2 regions of the Mycobacterium sp. C31M genome follow, and region 2 is predicted to be linked to the other one. Evidence: riboswitches for the same ligand, from Rfam matches in the RefSeq annotation. Region 2 holds a riboswitch; the other holds the start of a gene.

Region 1 (14,542 bases), on a different contig from region 2:
GCGGGCGTTCCGGGGCGGCTCATCGCGTCCAACTGTATCGGGTGGCCGGTCAGGCCGGGATGTGCCACCTTGCGGTGTCAGTGATCTGTTGCAGCGCCGTGATCTGGCCGTCCCGGACAGAGATGACGTGGGCAAAGGCGGCGTGGACCGTCGATCGCTCATCGCGGGCGGTGCCCCGATAGGTCCCGAGCACCACGGCCACGTCGCCGTCGGGGCCTGCTGTCAGGAACTCCGACGGCACCACCTGCATCTCGTAGATCGCCGCGATCCGGGCCCACACGTCGAGGATCATCGCGTCACGCCCGCGGTGGGTACCACCCACATCGTGGGGCATCCCGGCACTCACCTCGCCCACGAAGTCGTCGGCGAGCAGTCCGGCGAGCGCCGCGCCGTCATTGTCGGCGAGTGCGCGGTAGAAGCGGTGGGCAACGGCGACAGGGTCCATGTATTAGAGATTAGTCTCTACTATAGGCTCGGGCAATGCCGCGGCCTGCTCGATACTCCGTCGATTCACTGCTGGACGCGGCGGCGGCACTGCTGGCTTCCGATGGCGCCGCGGCGGTCACGATGTCGGCCGTCGCCCGCGCCACCGGCGCGCCGAGTGGGTCCGTGTATCACCGGTTTCCGACGCGGGCCGCGCTGTGCGGCGCATTGTGGGTCCGCACCCAGGAGAGATTTCTCGCGGACTTGCTGCCGATCCTGACCGGGGATGCGGATCCGGCTCGCCGGTGTGTGGCCGGTGCGGTGCGCATCCTCGAGTGGTGTCGGCGGAACCCCATCGACGCGCAGGTCCTGTTGACCGGTCCGGCGGCCCTCGACATGGCGGATTGGCCCGAGTCATCGATGGTCCGACACACCAAGCTCCGGGACGGACTGCGTCAGGTGCTCGACGCCATCCCTGTGGACGCGGACCGGGTCCACGCCGCGCTGGTCGATGTACCCCACGCGATCGTCCGGCGGCATCTGATGGCCGGCCAGGTCATTCCCGACGGCGCCGACGCCATCGTTGCCGATTGCGCCCGCGCCCTCGTCGACGGCCGATCCTGAACGGTCAGATTGTCAGTACGTCCGGCGCGCCGGTGACCACGCAGTGGGTGTGGGAGTAGATGGTCGGCATGCACTTGTTGCAGTGCGTGCACAGCGACCGGACGCCCGCGTCGGCCTTGATCCGGTTGACCAGGTCGGGCTCGGCGAGCAGCGCGCGGCCCATCGCGACGAAATCGAAGCCCTCGGCCATCGCGGTGTCCATGGTCTCGCGGTTGGTGATCCCGCCCAGCAGGATCAGCGGCATCTGCAGCTCGGCACGGAACTGGCGGGCGTGGCGCAGCAGATAGGCCTCGCGGTAGGGGTACTCGCGCAGGAACTTCTTGCCGATCATCCGCATGCCCCAGCTGATCGGGGGTTTGAACGCACCGGCGAACTCCTTGAGCGGGGCATCCCCGTGGAACAGGTACATCGGGTTGACCAGGGAGCTACCCGCGGTCAGTTCGATCGCGTCCAGTCCGCCGTCTTCTTCGAGCCACTTGGCGGTCTGCAGGGATTCGTCGATCGGGATGCCGCCACGCACCCCGTCGGTCATGGTCAGTTTTGCGGTGACCGCGATCTGGCGGGCCCCATGGTTGTCGACGGCATCGCGCACCGCGCGCACCACCCCGCGGGCCACCTTGGCGCGGTTCTCCAGTGAGCCGCCGAATTCGTCGGTGCGCCGGTTGAGCATCGGGGACAGGAACGAGCTGGCCAGGTAGTTGTGGCCGAGGTGGACCTCGACGGCGTCGAAGCCGGCATCGATGGCCAGTCGGGCGGCGTTGGCGTGCGCGGCGATGACATCGCGGATGTCGTCCTTGGTGGCCTTGCGGGCGAAGCGCATCGACAGTGGGTTGAAGAACCGGATCGGCGCCAGCGCCGGTGCCTTGTTGGTACGGGCGTTGGCCACCGGTCCGGCATGGCCGATCTGGGCGCTGATCGCCGCACCCTCGCCGTGCACCGCGTCGGTGAGTCTGCGGAGCCCGGGGATGGCCTCCGGGCGCATCCAGATCTGCCAGCCGTCGGTGCGCCCGCCCGGCGCGACCGCGCAGTAGGCCACCGTCGTCATGCCGACCCCGCCGGCCGCGGGAAGCTGGTGGTACCTGATCAGATCATCGGTGACCAGCGCGTTCGGGCTGGCGGCCTCGAAGGTGGCGGCTTTGATGATGCGGTTACGCAGGGTCACCGGTCCGAGCTTGGCTTCGCCGAACACATCGGTGAACACTTTGGGCTGGGTGTTCATTCGGGTGAGCCTGCCACAATGTCTGTCGTGGCAGCGACGACATTGGACGGTAAGGCGACCCGCGACGAGATTCTCGAGGATCTCAAGGGCCGGGTGGCGAAACTGACGGCGGCGGGACGGACCCCCGGGCTGGGTACCATTCTGGTCGGCGACGATCCCGGATCGCAGGCCTATGTGCGCGGTAAGCACGCCGACTGCGCCAAGGTGGGCATCAACTCGATCCGCCGTGATCTGCCGGCCGATATCAGCCAGGCCACCCTGGACGAGACCATCGACGAGCTCAATGCCAACCCCGAGTGCACCGGGTACATCGTCCAGCTGCCGCTGCCCAAGCATCTGGACGAGAACGCGGCGCTGGAGCGCATCGACCCGGACAAGGACGCCGACGGTCTGCACCCGACCAACTTGGGCCGGCTGGTCTTAGGCAAGGAGGCCCCGCTGCCCTGCACCCCGCGCGGGATCGTGCACCTGTTGCGTCGCTTCGACGTCCCGATCGCCGGCGCGCACGTGGTGGTGATCGGCCGCGGTGTCACGGTGGGCCGGCCGCTCGGTCTGCTGCTCACTCGGCGTTCGGAGAACGCCACGGTGACGTTGTGCCACACCGGAACCCGTGATCTGCCGGAGCTGACGCGGCAGGCCGACATCATCGTCGCCGCAGTCGGTGTGCCGTACATGGTGACCGCGGACATGGTGAAACCCGGTGGCACCGTGGTCGATGTCGGTGTCAGCCGGGTGGAGGGCAGGCTGACCGGCGATGTGGCGCCCGACGTCTGGGATGTGGCCGGGCATGTGTCGCCGAACCCCGGTGGGGTGGGGCCGCTGACCCGGGCGTTTCTGCTGACGAATGTCGTGGAACGGGCGGAGCGTGACACCTAGAGAGTTCGCCCGCAAGATCTTTCACGGCCAGTGGCCGATCCTGGTGGTCGGGCTGATCTTCGTGGCGGCCTTCGGATTGGTGATCGCCGGTTACTGGCGCCGCGGCGCGTTGGTGATGGGAATCGCCGTCGGGGTGGCCGCCGCGCTGCGGTTGGCGCTGTCCGATGATCGGGCCGGGTTACTGGTGGTGCGCACGCGCGCAATCGATTTTGCGACGACGGCGAGTGTGAGCGCCGCGATGCTCTACATCGCGTGGACGATCGACCCGCTGGGGACCAGCTAGCTCCGGTCAGGCGTCGACGAGGGCGCGATCGTTGCCGGGGCCCGGGCGGCTGGTGCCGATCTGGGACACCGCTTCCGAAGCCTGCTCCGCGGTCAGCTGCCCGTTCTTGAACGCCAACCCGATCTCGGTGACCTCGACGATCTCGCCGATGCTCGTCAGCAACTTCTGGAAACGTGCGGCAATCATCGATTCACTCCTCTTTTTCACTAGGTGTCTGTAACCATTGAACCTCTTGACATGGTGTTTTTCTCCCTGGTGGGACGTTAAATTGGTCACCCGGCATGGCCGTGTGACCTACGTCGGCAAACTGGTCGACTGTGACCTGAATTGCACGGAGCTCAGGCGAGAGTGGCCCGGATGCCGACCGTGATGTACGGCAGTGCCAACCCGGAGCTGTTCACCAGTGCCGGGTGGGTGGCCAGCAATTCCCGTACGCGATCCAGCGTGCGGGTGCGCACCTCGGCCGGTGAGGTGATGCAGTAGCTGCGCGAGGCGACCAGATCGATCAGCGCCTGCGGGGTCAGATAACTGGTCCACTCGACGTGCTGGCGTTCGACATCGCCGAACGGCGCGGTCAGTTTCACCTCGTCGTTCAGCGGGTCGTGCTCGTGGCCGATGACGGCACCGAGATCCTTGACCCAGCCCAGTCTTTCGTCACGGGTGTTCCACACCAGCCCGAGTCGTCCGCCCGGGCGGAGCACCCGGGCGATCTCCTTGGCTGCTCGCTGCGGGTCGAACCAGTGCCAGGCCTGCGCCACCAGCACACAGTCGACGCTATCGTCGGGCAGTGGGATGTCCTCGGCGGTGCCCAGCAGCGCGGGCGTATCCGGCAGGGAGGATGACAGTACTTCCAGCATCTCCGGAATCGGGTCCACCGCAATGACATCCAGGCCGCGTTCGACCAATCGGACGGTCAGCTTGCCAGTGCCCGCACCCAGGTCGAGCACCGTGCTGGCTCCGGTGGGCAGCAGCCAGTTGATGGACTCCGGCGGGTAGGAGGGCCGCCCGCGCTCGTAGGCGGCCGCCTCCTCGCCGAACGACAGGGACCTCGGGTCTGTGCCGCTCACCGGTCCGCGATCTCCAGCGTCCGGCGGATCAGCGGATTGACCGCGTCGGTCTCGACCAGGAATCCGTCATGGCCGTATTCCGATTCGATGACCGCCAGTTCCGGGCAGCCGGGCAGCAGGTCGGCGAGTTCCTGTTGCTGGCGCAGTGGATACAGCCGGTCGGAGGTGATCCCGCCGACCACCACCGGCACCGGGCATCCGCGCAGCGCGGCCGCCACACCACCGCGACCGCGGCCGACATCGTGACTGCTCAACGCATCGGTCAGCGCGACATAGGTGCCCGCATCGAAGCGCGACACCAGCTTGCCGCCCTGGTGCTCGAGGTAGCTCTGCACGGCGTAGCGGCCACCGTTGGTGGGGTCCTCGTCGTCCTGGGCGTCGTTGGCGAACCGTGAATCCAGTTCTGCCTCACCGCGATAGGTCAGGTGTGCCACTCGGCGTGCGATCTCCAGGCCGGCCGCCGGGGAACGCCCGGTGCCGTAGTAGTCACCGTCCTGCCAGTCCGGGTCGGATTTGATCGCAGCCACCTGGGTGCTCTGGGTACCGATCTGGTCGGCGGTGGCGCGTGCGCCGACGGCCAGCACCAGGCCGGCTCGTACGGTGTCGGGATGCCCGACCAGCCATTCCAGCGCCCGGGCGCCACCCATCGAACCGCCGATCACCGCGGCGACGTTGCTGATGCCCAGCGCCGCCAGCGCGGCGAGATCCGCGTTCACCTGATCGCGGATGGTGATCGCCGGAAACCGTGAACCCCAGGGCTTTCCGTCGGGTGCCGGCGAACTCGGCCCGGTCGAACCGCGGCAACCACCGAGCGCGTTGGTGGCGATGGCGCACCAGCGGCCGGTGTCGATGGTCGCGCCGGGTCCGGCAACCCCGTCCCACCAGCCCGGTGTCGGATGGTCGGGTCCGGCGGGACCGGTGATGTGCGAGTCGCCGGTCAGCGCGTGCAGCACCATGACGACGTTGTCGCGTTCGGGGGACAGCTCGCCCCAACGCTGCACCGCGATGGACACGTTCTCCAGGACGACGCCGCTCTCCAGCGTCAGGGCGCCGATGTCGACGATCCCGATCTCGCCGTCAGCGGGCAGCGTCGAGGGCACATCGCTCAGTATGTCGAAAATGGTCACGTCGCCTCACACCGATGCGACGCTGTGTCCGGAGCCGGCGAAGACCCGTGCGGCGGCGAAACCCCGTTCCAGGTCGGCCAGGATGTCGTCGATGCCCTCGATACCGACGGCCAGGCGAACCAGGCCGGGGGTGACACCGGTGGTGAGCTGCTCCTCGGCCGTCAGCTGCTGATGGGTGGTCGAGGCAGGGTGGATCACCAGCGACCGCACATCACCGATGTTGGCGACGTGGCTGTGCAGGGTCAGCGCGTTGACGAAGGCCTTTCCGGCCTCGATGCCGCCGGCCAGTTCGAAGGCCAGCACCGCGCCGGTGCCCTTGGGCGCCAATTTGCGGCCCAACTCGTACCACGGTGAACTCGGCAGGCCTGCGTAGTTGACCGAGATGACCTCGTCTCGGGCCTCCAGGAACTCGGCGACGCGTTGTGCGTTGGCGACGTGCCGCTCCAGGCGCAGGCTGAGGGTTTCCAGGCCCTGCGCGATGAGGAAGGCGTTGAACGGTGCCGCCGCCGAGCCCAGGTCGCGCAGCAGTTGGACGCGGGCCTTCAGTGCGTAGGCGGGCGGGCCGAGCTCGGCGAACACCACGCCGTGGTAGCTCGGGTCGGGGGTGGTGAACCCGGGGTGGCGGCCCTGGGTCCAGTCGAAGGTTCCGCTGTCGACGATCACGCCGGCGATCGCGGAGCCGTGCCCGCCCAGGTATTTGGTCGCCGAGTGCACGACGATGTCGGCGCCGTGCGCGATCGGCTGGATCAGATACGGCGTGGCGATGGTGTTGTCCACGATCAGCGGGATGCCGTCGGCGTGCGCCACGGCCGCGACCGACGGAACGTCGAGCACGTCGATCTGCGGGTTGGAGATCGTCTCGGCGAAGAACGCCTTGGTGTTGGGTCGGATCGTCGCCCGCCAGGACTCCGGGTCGTCCGGGTTCTCGACGAAGGTGGTCTCGATGCCGAGCTTGGGCAGCGTGTAGTGCAGCAGGTTGTAGGTGCCGCCATACAGTCGAGGGCTGGACACGATGTGGTCCCCGGCGCCGGCCAGGTTCAGGATCGCGAACGTCTCGGCGGCCTGCCCCGAGGACAGGAACAACGCCGCGACACCGCCCTCAAGTGCGGCGATGCGCTGCTCGACGACATCGGTCGTGGGGTTCATGATCCGGGTGTAGATGTTGCCCGGCTCGGCCAGGCCGAACAGTGCCGCGGCGTGCTCGGTGTCGCGGAACGTGTACGACGTGGTCTGGTAGATCGGCAGTGCCCGCGCGTTGGTGGCGCTGTCGGGTGTCTGCCCGGCGTGGATCTGTTTGGTCTCGAACGACCAGTCTTCCTGTGGCGTGCTCATGGCGAACGACCCTCCATCTGTCTGGGGGTCCGATCAGACGGACCCGCGCTTGCCTTGCAGTCGCGTACGACTGCTCAACCTGGTCTTCACCCGGAGCACCCCACCGCGGTTGGAGGGTTGCCGGCCAGCAAGCCGGGGCTTGATGCTGGCGCTCATGACCGCCACAAAGCCTAGCTCACCTCATCGACCGAGTGCCACCTGGTTATCTGGGACAGGTAAAGACAAACCTACTGACCAGTAGTGAAGCTGACCCATCACGCGCACCTCGGCCCTTGTAGTGTTGCCGGTGAGGGCAGCCACCGACCGCCATCGATACGGTTGTGGATGTCCACTGGTGCGACCATTCGGCGCTGCCGGACACCCCCGGTAGGGCTGAATGTCGCTGCAACTGACCGACATTGAGGCCGGGAGAAGAAATTGAGCGCCGAGCAGCCGACCATCATCTATACGTTGACCGACGAGGCGCCGTTGCTGGCGACCTACGCCTTCCTTCCGATCCTTCGAACCTTCGCCGACGCCGCCGGGATCGACGTCAAGACGAGCGACATCTCGGTCGCCGCGCGCATCCTCGCCGAGTTCAGCGATCGCCTGACCGACGAGCAGAAGGTGCCCGACAATCTGTCCGACCTCGGCGAGCTGACCCAGGATCCGGGCGCCAACATCATCAAGCTGCCCAATATCAGCGCCTCGGTGCCGCAGCTACTGGCCGCCATCAAGGAGCTCAAGGAGAAGGGCTACGACCTGCCCGACTTCCCGGGCGACCCGAAGAACGACGAAGAAAAAGAGATCCGCCAGCGCTACGGGAAGTGCCTGGGCAGCGCGGTGAACCCGGTTCTGCGTGAGGGCAACTCGGACCGGCGTGCCCCCAACGCGGTCAAGGAGTATGCCCGCAAGCACCCGCACAGCATGGGCGTCTGGTCGCAGGCCTCGCGCACCCACGTGGCCACCATGAAAGGCGGCGACTTCTACCACGGTGAGAAGTCGCTGACGATCGACAAGGCGCGCACGGTGCGGATGGAACTGGTCACCGCCGCCGGTCCGACGATCGTGCTCAAGCCCGAGGTCAAGCTGGACGACGGCGATGTCATCGACAGCATGTACATGTCGAAGAAGGCGCTCATCGCGTTCTACGAGGAGCAGATCGAGGACGCCTACAAGACCGGCGTGATGTTCTCGCTGCACGTCAAGGCCACCATGATGAAGGTCAGCCACCCCATCGTTTTCGGGCACGCGGTCAAGGTCTTTTACAAGGACGCCTTCGCCAAGCACGAGAAGCTGTTCGACGAGCTGGGCGTCAACGTCAACAATGGCCTATCCGACCTGTACGACAAGATCGAGACGCTGCCGGCCTCGCAGCGCGAGGAGATCATCAACGATCTGCACGCCTGCCACGAGCACCGGCCGGAACTCGCGATGGTCGATTCCGCGAAGGGCATCTCCAACTTCCACTCGCCCAGCGATGTCATCGTCGACGCCTCGATGCCGGCCATGATCCGCCTCGGCGGCAAGATGTACGGTGCCGACGGCCGCACCAAGGACACCAAGGCCGTCAACCCGGAATCGACCTTCTCCCGGATGTACCAGGAGGTCATCAACTTCTGTAAGACCCATGGCAACTTCGACCCGACGACCATGGGCACCGTGCCCAACGTCGGGCTGATGGCACAGAAGGCCGAGGAGTACGGCAGCCACGACAAGACCTTCGAGATCCCCGAGGCCGGTTTCGCCCGGATTGTGGACAACGAATCCGGCGAGGTGCTGCTGAGCCAGAACGTCGAAGAGGGCGACATCTGGCGGATGCCGATCGTCAAGGACGCCCCGATCCGGGACTGGGTCAAGCTGGCCGTCACCCGGGCCCGGCTGTCCGGTATGCCGGTGGTGTTCTGGCTCGACGACGAACGTCCGCACGAGAACGAGTTGCGGGCCAAGGTCAAGACCTATCTGAAGGACCACGACACCGAGGGCCTGGAGATCACGATCCTGCCGCAGGTGTGGGCCATGCGGTACACGCTGGAGCGCGTCATCCGCGGCCAGGACACCATCGCCGCGACCGGCAACATCCTGCGCGACTACCTGACCGACCTGTTCCCGATTCTGGAGCTGGGTACCAGCGCCAAGATGCTCTCGGTCGTGCCGTTGATGGCCGGCGGCGGGCTGTACGAGACCGGCGCGGGTGGTTCGGCGCCCAAGCATGTCAGCCAGCTGGTCGAGGAGAACCACCTGCGCTGGGATTCCCTCGGTGAGTTCCTGGCCATCGGTGCCAGCCTGGAGGACCTGGGCAACAAGACCGACAACGCCAAGGCCAAGGTGCTGGCCGAGACGCTGGACACCGCGGTCGGAAAGCTGTTGGACGAGAACAAGTCTCCGTCGCGCAAGACCGGTGAGCTGGACAACCGCGGCAGCCAGTTCTACCTGTCGTTGTACTGGGCGCAGGCGCTGGCGGCGCAGAGCGAGGACAAGGAGTTGGCCGCGCACTTCGCGCCGCTGGCCAAGACGCTGGCCGAGAAGGAGAGCGCCATCGTCGGTGAGCTCAACGAGGTGCAGGGCGGCCACGTCGACATCGGTGGCTACTACTACCCGGACCCGGAGAAGACCGCCGCGGTGATGCGGCCGTCCAAGACGTTCAACGCGGTACTGGAGAGCGCGCGAAGCTGATTCTCGAAACTACGGTTTGTGGCGCTGATCGGCGTCGATCAGCGCCACAACCGTAGGCTCGGCGGGCTCAGAGCGCCGGTGCCCGACGCTCCGGTTCGGTGTGCTCGTCGACGAATCCGGCGATCAGTTCGGTGATCTGGCCGGGCGCCTCCAGCATCGGGATGTGCCCGAGGCCCGGTAGCCGGGTCACCTTCGCCTCGGTGGGCAGATGCTCGATGAAGTACTTCGTCCCGCGCGGACTGGGGAACACCCGGTCCTTCTCACACAGCACGAGATGTGTCGGTAGGTCGACGCTGGCGAGTTCCAGCAGGCCGGGCAGTCGCAGTGTCTTGATCAGCAGTTGGATATAGGCGGTGCAGTGCGTGGCATCGTCGACCAGGGCGACCAGGTCGGCGTGGGTGGGACCGTCGGCCGGCCCGCTGACCGGCAACGTGGCGATCCGTTTGCCGAACGGCAGATCCAGGATGCGCGGCCCGAGCAGTCGCGCGGCAACCAGTGCTGGGCCGCCTGCCAGGAATTTGAGCACCGTCTCGTACTTGGTGGGGGAGTGCTGGCCCCACCCGCCTGCCGGGGCGATCGCGGTCAGAGTGCGCGCCCGGCCGCGACGTTCCAGCTCGAAGGCCACCCAGCCGCCCAGCGAGTTGCCCACGATATGCGCTGTGTCCCAGCCGATCTGATCCATCCGGCGTTCGACATCGTCGACCAGTGCGGCGGTGTCGAGCAGCCAGGTGCCGGCCCGGGCGCCGCCGTGGTGGCCGACCATCGTCGGTGCGAGCACCTCGAAGCGCCCTTCCAAAGGGCCTGGGCCGGCGAGTTGATCGGCCACCGTGCGCCAGACGTTCTGTGAGCACAGGAACGGGTGCAGCAGCAGAATCGGCTCGCCCGATCCGCGGTGAATCGGTGCGCGTTGGTTCATAGCGCCCGACAGTATGGCGGTACCGGCGGTACCGCAAGATCCGGCGGGCAGGAGCGCAGCGACCGGGGGATGAGTAGACCTGTCGGGCATCTCGACTAAGGTCGGCGTCCGTGATCGTCACCACCGTCAACGCCAACGGCATCCGCGCCGCCGTCAAGCAGCGCTCGGAAACCAACCTGGGCCTGCTGCCCTGGCTCAAGGAGTCCACCGCCGACGTGATCTGTCTGCAGGAGACCCGTGCCGACGACGACCAGCTGGCCGACGCCCTGGCGCCGGCGCTGGCCGACGGTTGGCACCTGGCCTCGGCGCAGCCGCATGTGAAGGGCCGCAACGGGGTCGCCGTGCTGTCCCGCACGCCGTTCGACGAGGTCCGGATCGGCACCGGCGCCGAGGAATTCGCCACCCATGGCCGGTATATCGAGGTGGACACTGCCGGGGCGACCGTGGCCAGCGTCTACCTGCCCACCGGCGAGGCCGAGACCGACCGGCAACTGGAGAAGGAGCGGTTCATGTCCGCCGTCGAGGTGCGGATGGCGGATCTGCTGCTCGACGGCCGCGACGCCGTGCTGTGCGGGGACTGGAACATCGCGCATACCGAGAACGACATCAAGGCCTGGAAGGCCAACGTCAAGAAGGCGGGGTTCCTGCCGAGCGAGCGCCAGTGGCTGTCCGATCTGATGGCCACCGGCTGGGTTGACGTGGTGCGCCACCTGCATCCCGACGTGGCCGGGCCCTACAGCTGGTGGTCGTGGCGCGGTAAGGCTTTCGACAACGACGCCGGCTGGCGCATCGACTACCACCTGGCCAGCCCCCACTTGGCGAAGCGTGCGGTGTCCGCACGGGTGGAGCGGGCCGAGTTGTATGCGCTGCGCTGGTCCGATCACGCACCGGTGACCGTCGAGTTCTCCGCCTGAGTCCAGTCCGGGCGGCGGCCCAGATGTGCCAGTAGCCGATCGAAATCCGTTGTGCCGGAAGTAGTTACGACGTGCGCGAAGGGTGCGTCGGCCGTCTCGCGGATGCTGTCGTCGGGAATCGCCAGCACGATGGGCAGCGCCGCGGCCACGATCTCGTCGGCCGGCTGGAACGCCCACCCGAGGCTGACCGCGACATCCCAGCCGTGCACCACGTAGTCCACGAAGTGCATGGCCATCGCCACCGATCCGGGAACGACTGCGGCCGGCCCGAATTCGGGTAGGGCGCACGGTGCGTCGGCGATCCCGTCGGCGGCGAACGCGTCGAGTGCATCGCGGGCGGCGGCGCCGTAGGTCGCGACAGGGTCGGATCGCACTGCGGCGGCGACCGTCGCGGGATCCCAGATGTGGATATCGGCGCCGTTTCCGCGTGTGGCGGCGGCAAAGCCGTGGTGCTGGACGGTCATGTGGGCCAGCAGATCCGCCAGGGTCCAGTCGGCGCACGGGGTGGGGCGGTCGAGGGCGGCCGTGCGGACAGTGTCGACGACGGTGATCGAATGCAGGACGGCGGCGCGGTGCAGGGGAGCCAGATTATTAGTAAGCATGTGCATACGATATGTGTGAGCATATGATTGGGCAACGCTTAACATGTGCCGGTGCCACGACGCCGAGATCTGGCCGCCATGCTCGCCCCGTTACTGCGTGACCTGGCCGCCGCCGAAATGCCGGTGCTGGCCGCGCACGATCTGACGATGTGGGGTTATGTGGTGCTGTGCACGCTGGACGAGAATCCGGTGCGCACCCAGGCAGCCCTGGCCGAGGCCATCGGCGCCGACAAGACCCGCATCATCCGCACCCTCGACGAACTGCAGGTTCGGGGGCACATCGAACGCCGCGCCGACCCCGATGACCGCCGGGTGAGACTGTTGGCCATCACCGAGCGTGGACGCGAGGTCAAGGACGCCGCACAGGCCCAGATCCAGCGCGGCGAAGAACGCTGGCTCGGCACGCTCGGCGCCGAGGACCGTCGCGCATTCCTGCGTGCGCTCGACCTGCTGACCCACACCGAAACCGGATAGGCGAAAATCGAGGCATCATGAGCGCCCCCACCAAGAGCGTCGTCTTCTCCGGCGCGCAGCCCACCTCTGACTCCCTGCATCTCGGCAACGCCCTCGGTGCGGTGAACCAGTGGGTGAGCATGCAGCGCGATTACGACGCGTACTTCTGTGTCGTCGATCTGCACGCCATCACCGTCCCGCAGGATCCTGCCGTGCTGCGTAAGCGCACCCTGGTGACCGCCGCGCAGTACCTGGCGCTCGGCGTCGACCCGGCCCGGGCGACGGTGTTCGTGCAGAGCCATGTGCCCGCGCACACCCAACTGGCCTGGGTGCTGGGCTGTTTCGCGGGGTTCGGGCAGGCCTCGCGGATGACGCAGTTCAAGGACAAGTCGCAGAAGCAGGGCGCGGAGGCCACCACCGTCGGGCTGTTCACCTACCCGGTGCTGATGGCCGCCGACATCCTGCTCTATGACACCGATCTGGTACCGGTAGGCGAGGACCAGCGTCAACACCTCGAGCTGGCCCGCGACCTCGCCGAGCGCATCAACGCCCGGTTCCCGAAGACCTTCGTCGTCCCCGAGGCGACCATCCCCAAAGCCACCGCCAAGATCTTCGACCTGCAGGACCCGACGTCGAAGATGAGCAAGTCCGCGGCCACCGACAAGGGCCTGATCAGCCTGCTCGACGACCCGAAGAAGACGGCGAAGAAGATCCGCTCGGCGGTCACCGACAACGACGCCGAGGTCCGCTTCGACCCGGTGAACAAGCCGGGTGTGTCCAACCTGCTGACCATCCAGTCGGCGGTCACCGGCGCCGATATCGACACCCTGGTCGCCGGTTATGCCGGGCGGGGCTACGGCGATCTGAAGACCGAGACCGCCGACGCCGTCGTCGAGTTCGTCACCCCCATCAAGGCACGCGTCGACGAACTGCTCGACGACCCCGCCGAACTGCAGGCGGTGCTCGCCAAGGGTGCCGAGCGGGCCAATGGGGTGGCTTCAGCAACCGTGCAGCGGGTATATGACCGGATGGGATTTCTTGCTCCGACCACCTGACCCGAAGGGATGCCATGACTGAGGCCGACCCGGACAAACCCGGTGTAATGGACCGGTTGCGTAGCCGCTTCAAGTGGTTCAACCGCGTCATGTTGGCCCAGGAACGCTACAACGACTGCAAGGGCGACTTCTACGCCGCCGGCATCACCTACTTCACCATCTTCGCGCTGTTCCCGCTGCTGATGGTCGGCTTCTCGGTAGGCGGTTTCATCCTGGCGAATCAGCCCGAGCTGATGACCGAGGTCGAGGACAAGATCCGCTCGACGGTGTCCGGTGATCTCGGTTCGCAACTGGTGGAATTGATGGACTCGGCCATCGCCTCGCGCGGTACCGTCGGTGTGATCGGTCTGGCCACCGCCGCCTGGGCGGGCCTGGGTTGGATGAACAACCTGCGTGAGGCGCTCAGCCAGATGTGGGAGCAGCGGCACGAGCCGGCCGGCTTCGTCTCGACCAAGTTGTCGGACCTCGGTGCGCTGGTGTCGACGTTCGTGGCGCTGACGCTGACGATCGGCCTGACCGCGCTGAGCAAAGAGTCACCGATGACCACGGTGTTGGGCTGGCTCGGGCTGCGTGACGTGCCCGGGCTCGGCGTCGGGCTGCAGGTGGTGTCGTGGGTGGTGTCGATCCTGATCTCCTGGTTGTTCTTCACCTGGATCATCGCGCGGCTTCCGCGCGAATCGGTCAGCTTCCGCAGCTCGCTGCGGGCCGGGTTGATCGCGGCGATCGCGTTCGAGATCTTCAAGCAGGTGGCCTCGATCTACCTGCAGTCGGTGGTCACTGGACCGGCGGGCGCGACCTTCGGGCCGGTGCTGGGTCTGATGGTGTTCGCCTACATCACCTCGCGGCTGATCCTGTTCGCGACGGCCTGGGCAGCCACCGCCGCGGAGAACATGGCCGCGGTGCCGATCGACCCGCCGGAGCCGGTGCTGATCCGGCCCCGGGTCGAGATCCGCGAGGGTGTCGGATTGCCGGGCGCGGCAGCCGGTTTCGCAGCCG
Region 2 (14,542 bases):
TCTTCGGGATGCCATTGCACCGCGATGATGTCGGCGGTGTCATGTTCGACGGCCTCGACGACACCGTCGGCGGCGATCGCGGTGACGGTCAGTTCGGTGCCGAGCAGCCCGACCGCCTGGTGGTGGTAGGAGGACACCTCGATGTCCTGATCGCCGACGACGCTGTGCAGCCGAGAGCCTTCGGCGACGTGCACGGGGTGAATGCTGTTGTGGTGTATCGGATTGTCGAGGTGCTGGATCAGGGTGCCGCCGAGCGCGACGTTGAGTACCTGCATGCCGCGGCAGATGGCCAGCGTCGGGATGCCGGTGACGATCGCGGCCAGCGCGGCGCCGAGTTCCAGGTCGTCCTGGAAGGCCACGGTGTCGGTGGTCTCCGGGGCCGGCTCGGCGCCGTACCGGCCGGGTTCCATATCGGCACCGCCGGGCAGCAGCATCCCGTCGAAACTGTGCAGCCGCTGCGGCATCTCGGCCAGCGGGTCGGCGGCCGGCCCGTGCAGGACTACCGGCTCACCGCCGGCCGCCCACACCGCCTCGCAGATCGCCTCGGCGGCCAGGGTCGCCGAGAAGCGCAGGATCGACACCTGCGCGGCCCGACGGCCGATGACCGCCACCAGCGGACGCGTCATGCCCCGAACGGGTAGTCCAGGGTCGGCAGGTGCTGCGTCCACACCTGCTGCAGTCGGCCGGATTCGATGAGTCGGCCGAGAGCACCGTCGATCTCGGCCAACGTGTCGGGCCGGTCCTTGGACACGGCGATACCCCACTTGTTGGCGGTCTGCACCGTGAACGCCAGCTCGTAGTCGGGGTGGGTGGCGCCCAGCGGGACGAACACCACATCGTCGTCGACCACGGCATCGACATCCTTGGCCAGCAACGCGGCGAGCATATCGGCGTAGACATCCTCGGAGCCGGCGCCGAACGCGACCGGCTCGGCGCCGGTGAAGGTCTGGGCCAGTGTCATATTGGTGCTGTTCTCGATGGCGGCGACCTTGCGGCCGACCAGATCCTCGGGGGCGTGGATATCGTCGCCGCGGCGGATCAGCACCCCCTCGTGGAAGATGGCGTAGGGCCGGGTGAAGTCGACCTGGGCTTGGCGTTCGGCGGTGATGCCCTGCCCGCACAGCACGGCGTCGGCGTCACCGCGCTGCACCGCCGGGATCATGTCCACCCACGGCACCCGCACCCACTCGATGTCGCGACCAAGTTCGGCGCCGAGTGCCTCGGCGACGCCGGGTTCGTAACCCTGGCGGCCGTTTTCGGGGGTCCACAGGCTGAACAGCGGCGGGGCCTCGGCGTCGAGGCAGGCCAGTCTCAACACGCTCACGGGCAATCATTCCAATACATTTCGCGCTCCCAATCGGTGACGTATCCACAGAATCGCGCCCATTCATCGGTGTGGTAGTCGATGAGCAGCTCGGACAGCTTGGGTCCGAAGGTTTCGGTGATGACGGTGTCCTTGGCGAAGGCGGTGATGGCGTCGCCCAGGGTCAGCGGCAACGCCGGGAACCGCGGGTCGGCCGGGGTGTCATAGGACGAGCCCTGGCACGGCGTACCCGGGTCGGTGGCGTTCTTCATGCCGTCCTCGCACGCCGCCAGCAGGATGGCGTGCGACAGATACGGGTTGACCGCGGCGTCGGGCAGCTTGTACTCCAGGCGGCCGTTGGCCGACAACCGGACCGTGCAGGTCTTGTTGTCCAGGCCCCAGTTGATCCGAGACGGCGCGAATTGACCGGCGTCCCAGTACCGTTTGTAGGAATTGACGGTCGATCCGTTGACCAGCATGGCGCCCGCGGAATGCGACAGCAGGCCGCCGAGGGCATGCTTGCCGACCTCGGACAGGTGCAGTTCGGTGACACCGGGATCGACGAGGACGTTGACGTCGTCGCGCCAGAAGCTGAAGTTGTGGTGGCAGCCGTTGCCCATCATCCCGGTGGCCGGTTTGGGCATGAAGCTGGCCTGGATTCCGAGTTCGCGGGCGACCTGTTTGCAGATCTGTCGGTAGGTGGTCAGCCGGTCGGCGGTCAGGTTGGCGTGGTCGTACATGAAGTTCAGTTCGACCTGGAACTCGTCCTCGTAATCGCCCTCGATCATGTCCAGGCCGAGTGCCTGCGCGTATTCGATGACCTTCTTGACGATCGGGCGGTTCCGCTCCAGGTGCTCGATGTGATACGCCGGGCTGGAGCCGGGTCGGAACTGCGCTTGCAGATCCTCACCCTGCCAGGTCATCTCGGGTTCGCAGCCGGTGCGCATCACCAGCCCGGTGCGGTCGGTGAACCCGTCGTGTACGCGGCGCAGCAGGCTCCGGGAATCACACGCCAATTCGATGCCGGCGTCGACGGCCAGGTGGTCGGGTTCGTACAGTCGGCAGAACACGCGGGCGAAGCTGGTGTCCCAGGGCAGCACCGCGAACGTCTCCAGGTCCGGGATCGCGGTGTACTCGGGGGCGTTGACCCCGCCGGCCAGCAGGGTGCCCTCTCGGGTGCCCTGCAGGTTGGCGATGGCGGTCTGGTGCTGTTGCACCCCCTTGACGGCCAGGCGCTGGAAGTGTTTGGCAGGGGCCACCTTTCCGACCACCCGGCCGGTGATGGTGACGGCCTGGAAATAGACGAATTCCACACCGCGTTCGGTGATGGTCTCCAGCGCCGCGGCGAGATGGGGGCTGGAGGCGTTGGTCTGCCGATGCGCGTCGAGCGGGGTGGTGGTCATCGGATCTCCTTGGTCAGGGGGCTGGGGTGAAGCCGATGGGCAGGCGGATGGGTCCGGTGTTGCCGGAATCGGGCAGCCAGCTGGCGCCGGGCAGTTCGTGTGGGTCGACCATGCGCCGGGCCAGCAGCGGCAGCGCCTCGCTCATGTCGGCGCGGGCGACGAAGTGGCCCAGGCAGTAGTGCAGACCACCACCGAATCCGAAGTGCGGCTTGCGTTCCGCGGTGATGTCGACGCCGGGGGTGTAGACGCGAGGGTCGGTGCCTGCCGCTTCGGCGTACAGGTGCACGGTGGTGCCGGCCCGCAGTTCCAGGCCCTCGAACTCGAAGTCCTCGATGACCTCGCGGGTGACCCAGCGGGTGGTGGGGTTCAGCCGCATCACTTCTTCGACTGCCTTGCCACCGAGGTCGGGGCGTTGCCCGAGCAGGCGCCACTGTTCGGGGTTGGCCAGGAAGGTCTGCATGGCCAGGCCGAGCTGATTGCGGGTGGTGTCGAACGCGGCGAAGATCAGCATGGTCAGGCCGTCGCGCAGTTCGGTGTCGGACAGCCGGCCGTCCTCCGGGTCGGCGGCATTGACGAACGCGGTGACGAAGTCCTCGCGCGGGTGGGCGCGGCGGTCGGCGATCTGGGCGTCGCAGTAGTCATACAGCCGGGCCAGCGCGGCCTCGATCTCGGGCAGGTCGTCCTGCAGGGTCACGGCCATCGCCAAACCCAGTGTGGTGGACTCCTTGGCCAGGATGCGCCAGTCCTCCTCGGGGGTGCCGAGCATGATCGCGGTGACCCGCGCCGAGTAGGGCTCGGAGAACTCGGTCATGAACTCGCAGCGGTCCGGCTCGGCGAAGCCGTCGACGAGTTCGCCTGCCAGCGACTGGAATCGCGGAACCTGTCCGACGATGAGCTTCTGGGTGAAGGCCGGGGTCATCAGCTTGCGCAGCCGACGGTGCTCCTCGCCCTCCTTGTTGAGCAGCCAGCTGGCCCACCACCGCGCGAACGGGCCTTCGGTGACACCGTTGTGGGCGGGCCACATGATGCTGCCCTGGCGCATCTGCCGGCTCTTGAGCAGCTTGTTCATCTCGTGGTAGCGCAGCACGGCGATGCCGTACGGGGTGGTGGCGTACCAGCTGCGTTCGCGGGCCTCGTGCACTTCGGTGCTGGTGAGGGAAAAGGACGGATCGCTCACGTCAAAATGCGGAGGGTCGAAATGGGGGACCTGGTCGGTCGGGACGGGCGGCATCGGGGTCACCTCCGGGGGCGCTCGGCGATGTGGGCAATAAAGACTCTAGAACTAGATTGTTATCGCCGATGCGTTATCGGTTAAAACCGCGTAACTCCGTCATCCGGTGCGTTCAGCGGGCGATCGCCAGGGCCCAGCCCAGGCCCAGCGGCAGGTCGGCGACCTGTGCGAAGGTGTCATCGGTGGCCGGGACCGCTTTGAGCCGGGAACCGACCAGCCAGCGTGGGGTGTTGGCAGCGATGACGCGGCGTTCGCTGTTGACCACGACGGCATCACTATCGGTGTGCCGCAACACCTCGATGAGCCGGCGTTCGATATCGCCGACCACCAGGTCCGCGCCCGCGACGCCGAGGAAGGTGCCGTCGGCGATCACCGGGATGGTCGCGGTGATGGTGTACATGTCCGATCCGCTGTAGTCGACGTACGGTCCGTAGGCGACGCGCAGCTGCCCGCGCTGGGCCAGCTGATACCAGTCCATCTGCAGGTAGTCGTAGACGTCGATGCTGTTCGGGTCGAAGTTCAGGCGCAGCCGGGCGACCCGTTCGCTGTGTCGCTGCCACCAGGCCATATAGCGTTCGCGGCCGTCGACCACGAACGGTGCGGCGACAAATCCCATGCCCCAGACGCCGTGTTCTTCGGCGAGCAGATCGGCCAGCAGGCGTTGCAGCCCGGAGAAGTGCGCCTCGGTGAGGGCGGCCCGCGGTGGGCGGCTGCGCAGCACCTCCTGCGCAACCCGGCCGAGCAGGTCGTAGACGGGCTCGACGGCGCGCGAGGCCTCGGCGGCCAGTTCCTGGGCGGTCATGAGTCGCTCAGATCCAGGTTGGCCTTGGTCAGCCGCGCCAGTTGGGCCATCACATGATCCTCGGCCAGTTGGCGTGCCTGCGTGGGGTTTTCGGAGGCGACGGCGGCGGCGATGGCGTGCTGCTGCTCGACGTGGGTGGCCAGGTCGACGGGCGGGCCGACGGGCAGCCAGACCAGTCCGGCGACCTCGGCCTGCAGGTTGGCCTCGCGCCGGGCGAGCCGGGCCGACTGGGAGGCGACGGCGACCTGGATGTGGAAGCGGCTGTCGGCGCGGATCCGGTCGCCCAGGGTGGCCGCGGCGCCGAGCTGATCGGTGAGTGCGAACAGTCGCCGAACCGCGTAGGGGGCGGCGCGTTCGGCGGCCAGCTTGGCGGCCTGCCCGGCGATGGCGGTGTGCTCGTCGAACAGATCACGCAGGTCAGAGGCGCTCATGGCGGCCAGCTTCGCGGTGAGCTGCGCGATCGGCGGGCCGTCGGGGCGTTTGACGAAGGAGCCGCCGCTGCGTCCGCGCCGTGTCTGCACCAGACCCTGTTCGCGCAGGGTGGCCAGGGCGTCGCGGACGGTCATCGGGGCGACGCCGAACTGGGCGGCCAGGTCGACCTCGACGGGTAGGCGCTCGCCGTCGTCGAGCAGGCCCAGCTGGATGGCCTCGGAGATGCGCTGCACGATCTCGTCGGCGCGACCGACCGGGGCTTCGGGAGCAACCAAGGGGGACAACGACGAAACCACTGTTCGTGCCTCCCTACCCGTTGGCCTGACGTCGCAATGTACCGGATCGGAGACGAATTCTGCCGTTTCGGAGACGGCTTAAACAATAGGAATGTAGTTTTTCGCTCACTTGGATACTTGCCCAAAGGAGAGCAGGCCAGTGACGACTACTTCGCGCGATCTCGGTGGCACGGATGATGCCGCCCATCTGGACGCCCTCGGCTACAAATCGGAGTTCAAGCGGGATATGAGCCCGTGGGCCAACTTCAGCCTCGGCTTCACCTATCTGTCGCCGGTTGTCGGCGTCTACACGCTGTTCGCGTTCGCGTTGGCCACCGGTGGGCCGCCGATGATCTGGAGCTTCCTGATCGTCGGTGTCGGCCAGTTGTTGGTGGCGCTGATCTTCAGTGAGATCGTGGCCCAGTTCCCGGTCGCCGGCGGGGTGTACCCGTGGGCGCGGCGATTGTGGGGCCGACGATATGCCTGGATGACCGGCTGGGTGTATCTGGTGGCGCTGCTGGTGACCATCGCGTCGGTCACCTACGGCGGTGGGCCGTTTGTCGCGGCGACGTTCGGGTTCGAGCCGACTGTCGGCAACACGATCCTGTTCGCGTTGTGTCTGTTGGCGCTGGCGACGGCGATCAACTTCATGGGTACCAAAGTCCTTGCCAAGGCCGCGATCCTCGGGTTCACCGCCGAGATCATCGGCGCGCTGGTGGTGGGCGGCTGGCTGCTGATCGCGCACCGCGAACACAACCTCGGGGTGCTGTTCGACAGCTTCGGCACCGGTGGCGACGGCAACTACATGTGGGCGTTCGCGGCCGCCGCGCTGATCGGTGTTTACCAGTACTACGGGTTCGAGGCGTGCGGTGATGTCGCCGAAGAGGTGCCCGACCCGGGCCGGCTGATCCCGAAGGCGATGCGCCGCACCATCTACATCGGCGGTGCCGCAGCCACTTTCGTGTGTCTGGCGCTGGTGCTGGCGGTGGCCGATATCCCGGCGGTGATCGCCGGTGAGGATGTCGACCCGGTCAGCACGGTGCTCACCGAGGCGTTCGGGCCGTTCGGCTCGAAGGTGATCCTGGTGATCGTGCTCATCTCGTTCCTGTCCTGTGCGATGAGCCTGCAGGCCGCGGCGAGCCGGCTGGCCTACTCGTACGGCCGAGACGGAATGATCATGGGCTCGGCGCTTTTGAGCAAGTTCTCGCCGACGCGGCACGTGCCGCCGTACGCGCTGGTGCTGGCCGCGGTGGTGCCGGCCGTGATCGTGATCGGATCGATGTTTTCCACCGATGCCATTACCAAGATCATCAGCTTCGCGGCGCTGGGCATCTACATCGCGTTCCAGATGGTGGTGCTGGCGGCGCTGCGGGCCCGGTTGAAGGGCTGGGTGCCGTCCGGCAAGTACACACTCGGTAAGTGGGGTCTGCCGGTGAACATCGCGGCGCTGGTGTACGGGGTGATCGCCATGGTGAACATGGCGTGGCCGCGAACCCCGGATGCCGCCTGGTATGACAACTGGATCGTCGCGCTGTCGGCGGTGGTGGTGATCGGAATCGGGCTGGTGTACATGGCCGTTCACCCGTTGCACGATCGGAGCACCGCGCCGTACAGCGACGCGATTCCTAAGTGACGCGCTTGCGCCTCTGAAAAGCGACTAAGCCGCTGCCCGGCTATGAGCGACAATCGAGCGACAGTTCTCGGCTATTGCCTCGCGGCGGCCAACAAGAGCAGCAGACGGGTCCGTGCCTCACCGTCATCGGGATCGTCGTAGAGGTTGTCGCACGCGTTTTTTACCATCGCGCGCCAGCTCAGTTCAGGGACCACGCCACCAATCGTGTCTGCTGAAGCCCCCGATGCCGCACCGAGCAGTCGGTGTAGTCTCGCGAACGCATTTTCGTCACGGGGGTCGTGATAAAGCTCGTCGCAGGCCGCCTGAATCTGCTGGCGCAGCATCGATTCCATGTATTCCCCCCAAATTCCCACCGACTCACCTGCTGGTCGGTCGACGATCACTCCGGGGTGACGAACCCGGGTTGAGGAACTGTCCGAGACGGGGTCGAGGCAATACGTGCATATTGTATTACACCATACTCATATTGATTTGCCGAACGCCTGTACGGGTCGCCGTGCGGGGGTGCCTTGCCGCCGTGTTGGCCGATAGCGTGAGTGTGCGCCGGGGGTGTCGAGCGCTCGGGCCGGATCGCGCATCCGACTATCAAATCGTGTGCCGAACAAGGTGTTCCAGATTTTTTCGCATGCTGCCGTGGTGTGTGCCGGGTGTATGGGGTGTTGGAAAGGGTGAGAGTTTCAGCGCTTCGCGGCAGCCACCAAGAGCAGTAGTACGTTGCCGGCGTCTGTGTTGTCGGGATCGTCATAGAGCTGATTGGCTGCCACCCGGACCAGTCGGCGCCAACTGTGTTGTGAAACAACGCCGGCGACCGTGTCCGGGTCTCCCTCGGTGGGGGCGCCCAGGAGTCGGCTGAGTCTGCTGAAGGCGCCTGAGTCGTTGGGATCCCGGTACAGGGCGTCACAGGCAGATTGAATCTGCTGTTGCAGCGACCCCCTCACGATGTCATTCCCGACGCTCGGCGCGTCAGGTGGAAACCCGTCGCGGTCGAGCCGCCCCCGCAGCCGCAAACCATATTTGCATATTGCATTACCCTACGCTGATATGGCAAACCCGGCCACTTGTATGGTTATGCGGTATTCCGGTACTGTCGGGCCGTGGCAGCCTCTGTCTTTTTGCGTCAACCCGCTCCGGTGGAGCCCACCACGCGGGAGCGGATTGTCGGTTCTGCTCTCAAATCTTTTGCCCGTCAGGGTGTTTCGAGTACTCCGCTCCGAGCCGTTGCAGATGAAGCCGGTGTCAGTATCGGGCTGGTGCAGCACTATTTCGGTAACAAGGCCGGCCTGACCGCCGCAGTCGACGAATACGTCCTGCAGGTTTTCAGCGAGGTGCTGGAGTCGGCACCGCTACCGGAACCGCCGGAGGATCATGGGGTGGAGCTCCGCGGCCGGTTCGCGCGACTGTTCCACAAATACCCCGAAGTCACCGACTACGTCGCGCATGCGTTGTGTCAGGGAGATGAGATCGGCACCGTCATCTTCGACGGGCTGCTTCGCATCAGCGTCGAGCAGGGAGAAAAGTACTCCGAACATGGGCTGGTGCGGCCCGACCTCGACCTTCTCTGGGGGACCATCAACCCGTTGATTCTGCGGGTCGGGGCGATGATGCTGCGCAACCACATCGAGCGGCACATCCCCGAACCGTTTTACTCGCCGAGCCAATTGCAGCGCTGGGATGCGGCGGTGACATCACTGATCCGCGAGGGGCAATTCGTTCCGGAGGCTCCCTAGTTCCAGTAGGACGGTCGGTCGCGTTCGAGGGGTATGCGCATCGACCCGGTCGCGATCCGCGAGGTTCCCAGGGGGAGGGCCTCGCGGGTCGCACCGAAAACCATTGCTGTGTCAGGTATCCGGGGTGAGCGCTGCCGCCAGCATTTTCGCGATCAGGGTAATCATCGCGTCGCGATCCGATCCGGGCGGACGCTGCAGCGCGATACGCAGGCAGGCGCTCGAGGTGACGCCCATCGTCACGAACACCAGATCCTGTAGCTGAGCGGGGTCGAGGTCCGGTCGGGCGCGGCCGGGGATGGCGCTGCCCAGCGGCAGCAGGCTGCGTTCGATCTCGTCCATCGCGGTGTGATTCAGGTACGCGGGGATGTCGAAAGATGAGGAGGTCAGCGCCGCCTGCAGGATCGGGGCGTGCATTTCGTAGGCGGTGGTCAGGGTATCGACCACCACGCGGGCGGCCTCAGGGATGGCGCGATCCATCGCGGCACTGACCCCTGTCCGGAACATCTCCATGCCCGCCCCCGCGGGGCAACGAGGCGAACGCCGCGACCACCGCGTCGGCGAGCGGGTCGGCGACGAACACAGACGCAGTTGTGCGAGTGAACCGCGCCGTGGGTGCAGAGTCACTGCGTGGGCCTGAAATTTGGGCCCCTTGTTGCCCGCCTTCGAGCGACAATCGAGCGACGTGTCGGTGGCGGATGCGATGCTGTGCGGCTACTTCGAGCCAAGGAGAATGTCATGAAGAAGTTCGTATTGATCGCGGCGCTGGTCGGGTAGGCGATCGCGATGAGCCCGCCGGCGTCGGCGGAGCCGTCGTGGACCATGCCCAACCTGATCGGGATGGACCTCCAGGGCGCCCAGGACGCCATCCAGTCCGTCAGCGGCGGCCAGGTGTGGTTCAGCAGCTCCACCGACCTGACCGGGCAGGGGCGCGCACAGCTCAGCGACCGCAACTGGCAGGTGTGCAGCTCGACGCCGGCGCCCGGCGCGACGTTCACCGCCGGCACGTCCATCGACTTCGGGGTGGTGCGGATCGACTCCGAGGAGTGCCCGTAGTCCCTGAGAGCTTCTCAGCGGCGGACCCGCACCGCCGTGCCACGGCGTTCCTGCTGGTGGCGGTCGGGTTCACCCGCGGCATCGGGGCTCGAATGCTCCGGTGTTCGCCGGGACACAGCGCGTCGATTACCCACCGTTCAGCCCGAGCCTCTACGCTGCGGTCTGATCTCGCGGTCGATTGCGCCGCTCCGACGCCGCACCACGAGGACCTCCGAATGGCGATTGCCGACGTGCCTGCCTACCTGCATCTGAGTAGGGAGGACGTCGAAGAGATCGCCTACGAACTCGACGTCATCCGCCAGGACATCGAGGACTCGCTCGGAGCCAAGGACGCCGCCTACATCCGGCGGGTGATCCACGTCCAGCGCGCCCTCGACGTCACGGCACGTTTGGTGATCGCCGGCACCCGGTCCCGGAAGGGCTGGCTGCTGGGGACCGCCGCGCTGGCCTATGCCAAGTCGCTGGAGAACATGGAGCTCGGCCACAACATCTCCCACGGTCAGTGGGACTGGATGAACGACCCCGAGATCCACTCCAACACCTGGGAGTGGGACATGGTCGGGTACTCCGCGCAGTGGCGGCACTCGCACAACTACCGGCATCACGTCTACAACAACGTGCTCGGCATGGACGACGATATCGGGTACCGGTGGCTGCGGGTCACCACCGATCAGCCGTGGCGTCGGGCGCATCTGCTCACCCCGCTGCGAAACCTGGTGCTGGCGGCGACCTTCGAGTGGGGCATCGCCGTGCACGGCATCCGCGCCGAGCAGAACAACGATGCCAGTCCGGAGGCGGTCGCCGAGCAGAAGCGCAAGCTGCGCAACAAGATCGCCCGCCAGATGGGCAAGGACTATCTGTTCTTCCCCGCCCTGAGCCTGCGCCGGTGGCGGCGCACCCTGGCGGCCAACTTCACCGCCAACATCATCCGCAACCTGTGGGTGTACGTGAACATCATCTGCGGGCACATCCCGGGCGGGGCCGAGACCTTCGATCCCGCCGTGGTCGAGGGCGAGACGCGCGGGGAGTGGTACCTGCGCCAGATGCTCGGCACCGCCAACTTCGAGGTCAACCGGCTCGGCGAGATCTCGGGTGGGCACCTGTGCTATCAGATCGAGCACCATCTGTTCCCGGACCTGCCGAGTAACCGGCTGCCCGAGGTCAGTGTCCGGGTGCGCCAACTCTGCGACAAGTACGACCTGCCTTACAACACGGGACCGCTTGCCCTGCAGCTGTTCCGGACGCAGCGGATCGTGCACGAGTTGGCAGTGCCGGACCGCTTTCGGGATTAAGAATCGGTCAGCCGCGCGAACGCCTCCTGCGAGGCGGTGACGCTCGGTGGCCAGGCCTGCTGCCACTCGCGCAGTGGTACGTCGGCGTCGGGGTCGAATCGCATTGCCAGCAGCCGGTATTCGTGCTCCCTCCACGCATTGAGGCGCCAATCGCCGCCGATCGCGTCGGCGACGGACTGCCGGTTCATCAGGCTGTGCCGGCCCAGCGGCAGCGGCCGACCGTGCTGATCGTTGACCGCACGGCAGTGCTCGCAGGCCAGCCAGGACCACCGTGAGGTGCCACCGGCGGTGCCGCGGAAGCAGACGATGCACAGGTCGTGCAGCCGCGATACGTCCACACCCCACCGGGCCGGAGTGTCCTCGTGTCGGCAGGACTGCCACAGGGTGTGGCTGATCGGCCCGCGCAGAGTGCCGCACGGGATGTGCACCGAGAGTTCGGTGATGCGTGCGCGTAGCGCTTCGTCGGGTTGGGTCGGAACGTCGGTCATCGTCACGCCGTCTCTGGCGGCGCCACGGTCGGACGCCCACCGCTTGCACTGTCGTGCCGGCTCTTCCCCTGGGGCACCGTGCGGTGGGCGCGGTTGCCGGGACGACGGGCCAGGTACCCGAACAGTCGTCCGCTCGTGAGCTGAGTCCAGGATACGGATCTGGTCCGACATGTCGGAGGCCCGCGATATCCTGAGATCAGATTCCAGACCTGCCCGCCGGCTTCTCCGGTGCGCGGCGGTCGGCATGCCGTCCCTACAGAGGAGGTAACCATGTCCGGTTATGACGTGATCGGCGATATCCACGGCTGCGCCGACGATCTCGAAGCCCTGCTGGCACAGATGGGCTACCGCGTGCGCGACGGTGCGTATCGGCATCCCGAGCGCACGGCGGTGTTCGTCGGCGACCTGATCGACCGTGGACCCGACCAGCTGCGTGTGCTGCAGATCGTCAAGGCGATGGTCGATGCGGGCAGCGCACGAATGGTGTTGGGAAATCACGAGTTCAACGCGTTGGCGTATGCCACCGAGTGGCCGGCCGAGTCGGGCAAGTATCTGCGCCCGCACGGCGATCCCGATCATCCGTGGTCGGCGAAGAACGAGAAGCAGCACGCCGAGTTCCTGCGGCAGGTGACCGGCGATGCGCGGGCCGAGTACCTGGCATGGTTCCGGACTCAGCCGCTGTGGCTGGACCTCGGTGACATCCGGGTGGTGCACGCCTGCTGGCATGAGCCCTCGATGGCGGTGCTGGGCGGTGACCGGATCGCCGACGATGAGCAGCTGGCGCGGATGTCGACCAAGGGCGACCCGGTGTACGAGGCGGTGGAGACGCTGCTCAAGGGCCCCGAGATCAGCCTGGTCGCGCATGGCCAGCCGCCGTATCTGGACAAGGACGGGCATTCCCGCGAGCGGGCCCGGCTGCGGTGGTGGAACGGGGCGGCGACGACGCTGGCCGACCTGGCCGAGATCAGCAGCACCTTCACCACCGCGGACGGGGCGCCGTATCCGGCCCTGCCGGCCGTCGAGGTGACGCAGTCGCACGTGTACGGCGATCCGGTGCCGGTGTTCTACGGCCACTACTGGCGGCAGGGTTCGCCGCGGCATCTGCACGACTGGACCGAGTACTCCGCGTGTGTGGACTTCAGTGCGGTCAAGGGCGGGGCGTTGACGGCGTACCGGTGGTCGGGGGAGCGGCGGATCGACCCCGCGCACTACGTGCAGGTTGGTAACAGCGCCGGCTGACGCATCCGGCATAGCGTTATCCAGTTCGGTATAGATCGTCCAGAAGTATACGAATCTATACACAGGCCCTTGTCAGTCGAGCCCGTTGAACTCCTCGGTTGTCGGGGCGCAGGCGTAGCTTCCGCCACATGAACGAAGGACGGAAGCGGCGGCAGGCCAAGCAGGCCCGGCGAGACACGCGACGGCGGGCGCAGCGCCCAGAACCGGTGGCCGACGTGGGCGAGCCCGCAGCGTTACCCACCTTGGTCGACATTTTGCGTATTGCGCTGGACGCGGAGCATCCACTCAACCTGCTCTACCTGGGTGGCATGATGATTGAGACGCTTCTCCCGCAAGAGTTTTCGTACCCCAAGGACGAAGAACGGATCGATCCGGAGTATGCAATCGATACCCTTGCAGGTCTCCCGATTCCCGAACACACGGCGCTCCTGGCGGTTCTTGCCGAGATCGCCGTGGGTGACCCGAATATCCAAGCGCGTTGCCGCGAGGCGCTCGCCGCGCGGTCCGATGCGCCGCCGCAGTGGATTATCGACCTACCGAAGTTGCAGCCATACCGCGCCGTCCGCGTACCCGAGGTACATGGCGACTGGAACCAGGTGCTGTTCGGTGTCCGCCTATCCGACGGTCACGAACTGACATGCAGCGTGGTGATCGATCACATGGGGCTGTCGACGGTGGATGAACTTGCAGTGGCCCCGACAGCGTTGGACGAGATTCTGGAGCGGCGTGACGGTTGCGGTGGCAATGTCGATGTGGTGGATATGAGCCTGGCTGATGCGCGGGCATGGATCGAGAAGGGGTTCGAGCGATACCTGCCTTTCGGCCGTGATGGGGAACCCGGAATTCGCCCGCTTGTGGAGTGGCTGACGTCGAGACTGCCCGAAGGTGGGGAGCACTTCCAGCGCGGCGAGCACGATTGGCGGGTTAGTGCCGAGGTGGTTGACGCGTTCTTCGCTTCGCCCGCCGGGACGCGATTCGACCGCGGCGAGTTCGGCGACGTGTTGGATGAATTGATCGAGACGGGTACCGGAGATCCGTTGCGCTGGAGTGCTCGTCGCATCAAGTACAGTTTGAGCGACGGCATCTTTGTCGGTTATGACCAGGAGCGCGAGCTGGAAGCACAGTTGCGGATTCCCGCCCTGCTGCGCGCCTTTGTTCCGGTTGCCCACTCGCGTAGTGGCATTGGTGATGATCTGACGGCGCAGACGCTCTCGGCGATCGACGACGTGCAGAAGAGCATCGAGGACCGGGTGCGAGGTAGTTTTCGGGAGTACTGGGATATCGCCGGATGACCGGTGCGGGTGAACGATCGGTAGGCAGCAGGTTAGGGGAGGCTCGGGTGGGCGTCGCGCCAGGCCTGCCACACCTCGGGTCGCAGTCGGCCGCGGTCGGGCACCGCGAGCCCGGCGGTGCGCGCCCAGAGTCGCACCTCGGCGGTGCTCGGCTCTGGTGTCGCGATGTCCACGCGAGCCTCCGAGATGCGTTGCAACGCGGCACTTTCGTCACTGGCCCAGGTGTGTGCCGCGGCCAGGAAGCGATAGGTCCATTCCTCGGCGAGTGGGCGGGTCTCACAAAACACGATCGGCACGGTCGGCCAGCGGACCTGAAGCTCGGCAAGTCCGTCGGCGATCACCGCAGGCCGTACCCGATCCAGCTTGAATACC

The links. Region 2 has a riboswitch for S-adenosylmethionine ahead of ACLBYA_RS11500 (hypothetical protein). Riboswitches for the same ligand answer to the same signal wherever they lie in the genome.
Region 1: linked by a shared signal. The riboswitch ahead of ACLBYA_RS14820 (bifunctional o-acetylhomoserine/o-acetylserine sulfhydrylase) and the one ahead of ACLBYA_RS11500 (hypothetical protein) in region 2 are both predicted to bind S-adenosylmethionine.

Annotation. Positions count from the first base shown of each region.
Region 1 is NZ_JBKFAX010000009.1:3,427-17,968, forward strand. Features, by position in the region: gene ACLBYA_RS14775 (FHA domain-containing protein) at 1-23, opposite strand, end outside; gene ACLBYA_RS14780 (nuclear transport factor 2 family protein) at 50-445, opposite strand; gene ACLBYA_RS14785 (TetR/AcrR family transcriptional regulator) at 481-1,047, shown strand; gene ACLBYA_RS14790 (NADH:flavin oxidoreductase) at 1,052-2,266, opposite strand; gene ACLBYA_RS14795 (bifunctional methylenetetrahydrofolate dehydrogenase/methenyltetrahydrofolate cyclohydrolase) at 2,294-3,142, shown strand; gene ACLBYA_RS14800 (DUF3017 domain-containing protein) at 3,132-3,425, shown strand; gene ACLBYA_RS14805 (hypothetical protein) at 3,432-3,611, opposite strand; gene ACLBYA_RS14810 (class I SAM-dependent methyltransferase) at 3,764-4,492, opposite strand; gene metX (homoserine O-acetyltransferase MetX) at 4,489-5,613, opposite strand; gene ACLBYA_RS14820 (bifunctional o-acetylhomoserine/o-acetylserine sulfhydrylase) at 5,626-6,951, opposite strand; SAM riboswitch class IV at 6,992-7,111, opposite strand; gene ACLBYA_RS14825 (NADP-dependent isocitrate dehydrogenase) at 7,369-9,606, shown strand; gene ACLBYA_RS14830 (alpha/beta fold hydrolase) at 9,674-10,522, opposite strand; gene ACLBYA_RS14835 (exodeoxyribonuclease III) at 10,633-11,436, shown strand; gene ACLBYA_RS14840 (TIGR03086 family metal-binding protein) at 11,403-12,044, opposite strand; gene ACLBYA_RS14845 (MarR family winged helix-turn-helix transcriptional regulator) at 12,117-12,512, shown strand; gene trpS (tryptophan--tRNA ligase) at 12,530-13,546, shown strand; gene yhjD (inner membrane protein YhjD) at 13,561-14,542, shown strand, end outside.
Region 2 is NZ_JBKFAX010000006.1:134,819-149,360, forward strand. Features, by position in the region: gene ACLBYA_RS11440 (gamma-glutamyl-gamma-aminobutyrate hydrolase family protein) at 1-626, opposite strand, end outside; gene ACLBYA_RS11445 (ABC transporter substrate-binding protein) at 623-1,324, opposite strand; gene ACLBYA_RS11450 (glutamine synthetase family protein) at 1,321-2,706, opposite strand; gene ACLBYA_RS11455 (cytochrome P450) at 2,720-3,937, opposite strand; gene ACLBYA_RS11460 (cache domain-containing protein) at 4,050-4,739, opposite strand; gene ACLBYA_RS11465 (FadR/GntR family transcriptional regulator) at 4,736-5,455, opposite strand; gene ACLBYA_RS11470 (APC family permease) at 5,607-7,079, shown strand; gene ACLBYA_RS11475 (hypothetical protein) at 7,151-7,411, opposite strand; gene ACLBYA_RS11480 (TetR/AcrR family transcriptional regulator) at 8,174-8,806, shown strand; gene ACLBYA_RS11485 (TetR/AcrR family transcriptional regulator) at 8,918-9,316, opposite strand; gene ACLBYA_RS11490 (hypothetical protein) at 9,590-9,859, shown strand; gene ACLBYA_RS11495 (fatty acid desaturase family protein) at 10,075-11,151, shown strand; gene ACLBYA_RS11500 (hypothetical protein) at 11,148-11,639, opposite strand; SAM riboswitch class IV at 11,674-11,780, opposite strand; gene ACLBYA_RS11505 (metallophosphoesterase) at 11,910-12,878, shown strand; gene ACLBYA_RS11510 (hypothetical protein) at 13,007-14,170, shown strand; gene ACLBYA_RS11515 (ERCC4 domain-containing protein) at 14,203-14,542, opposite strand, start outside.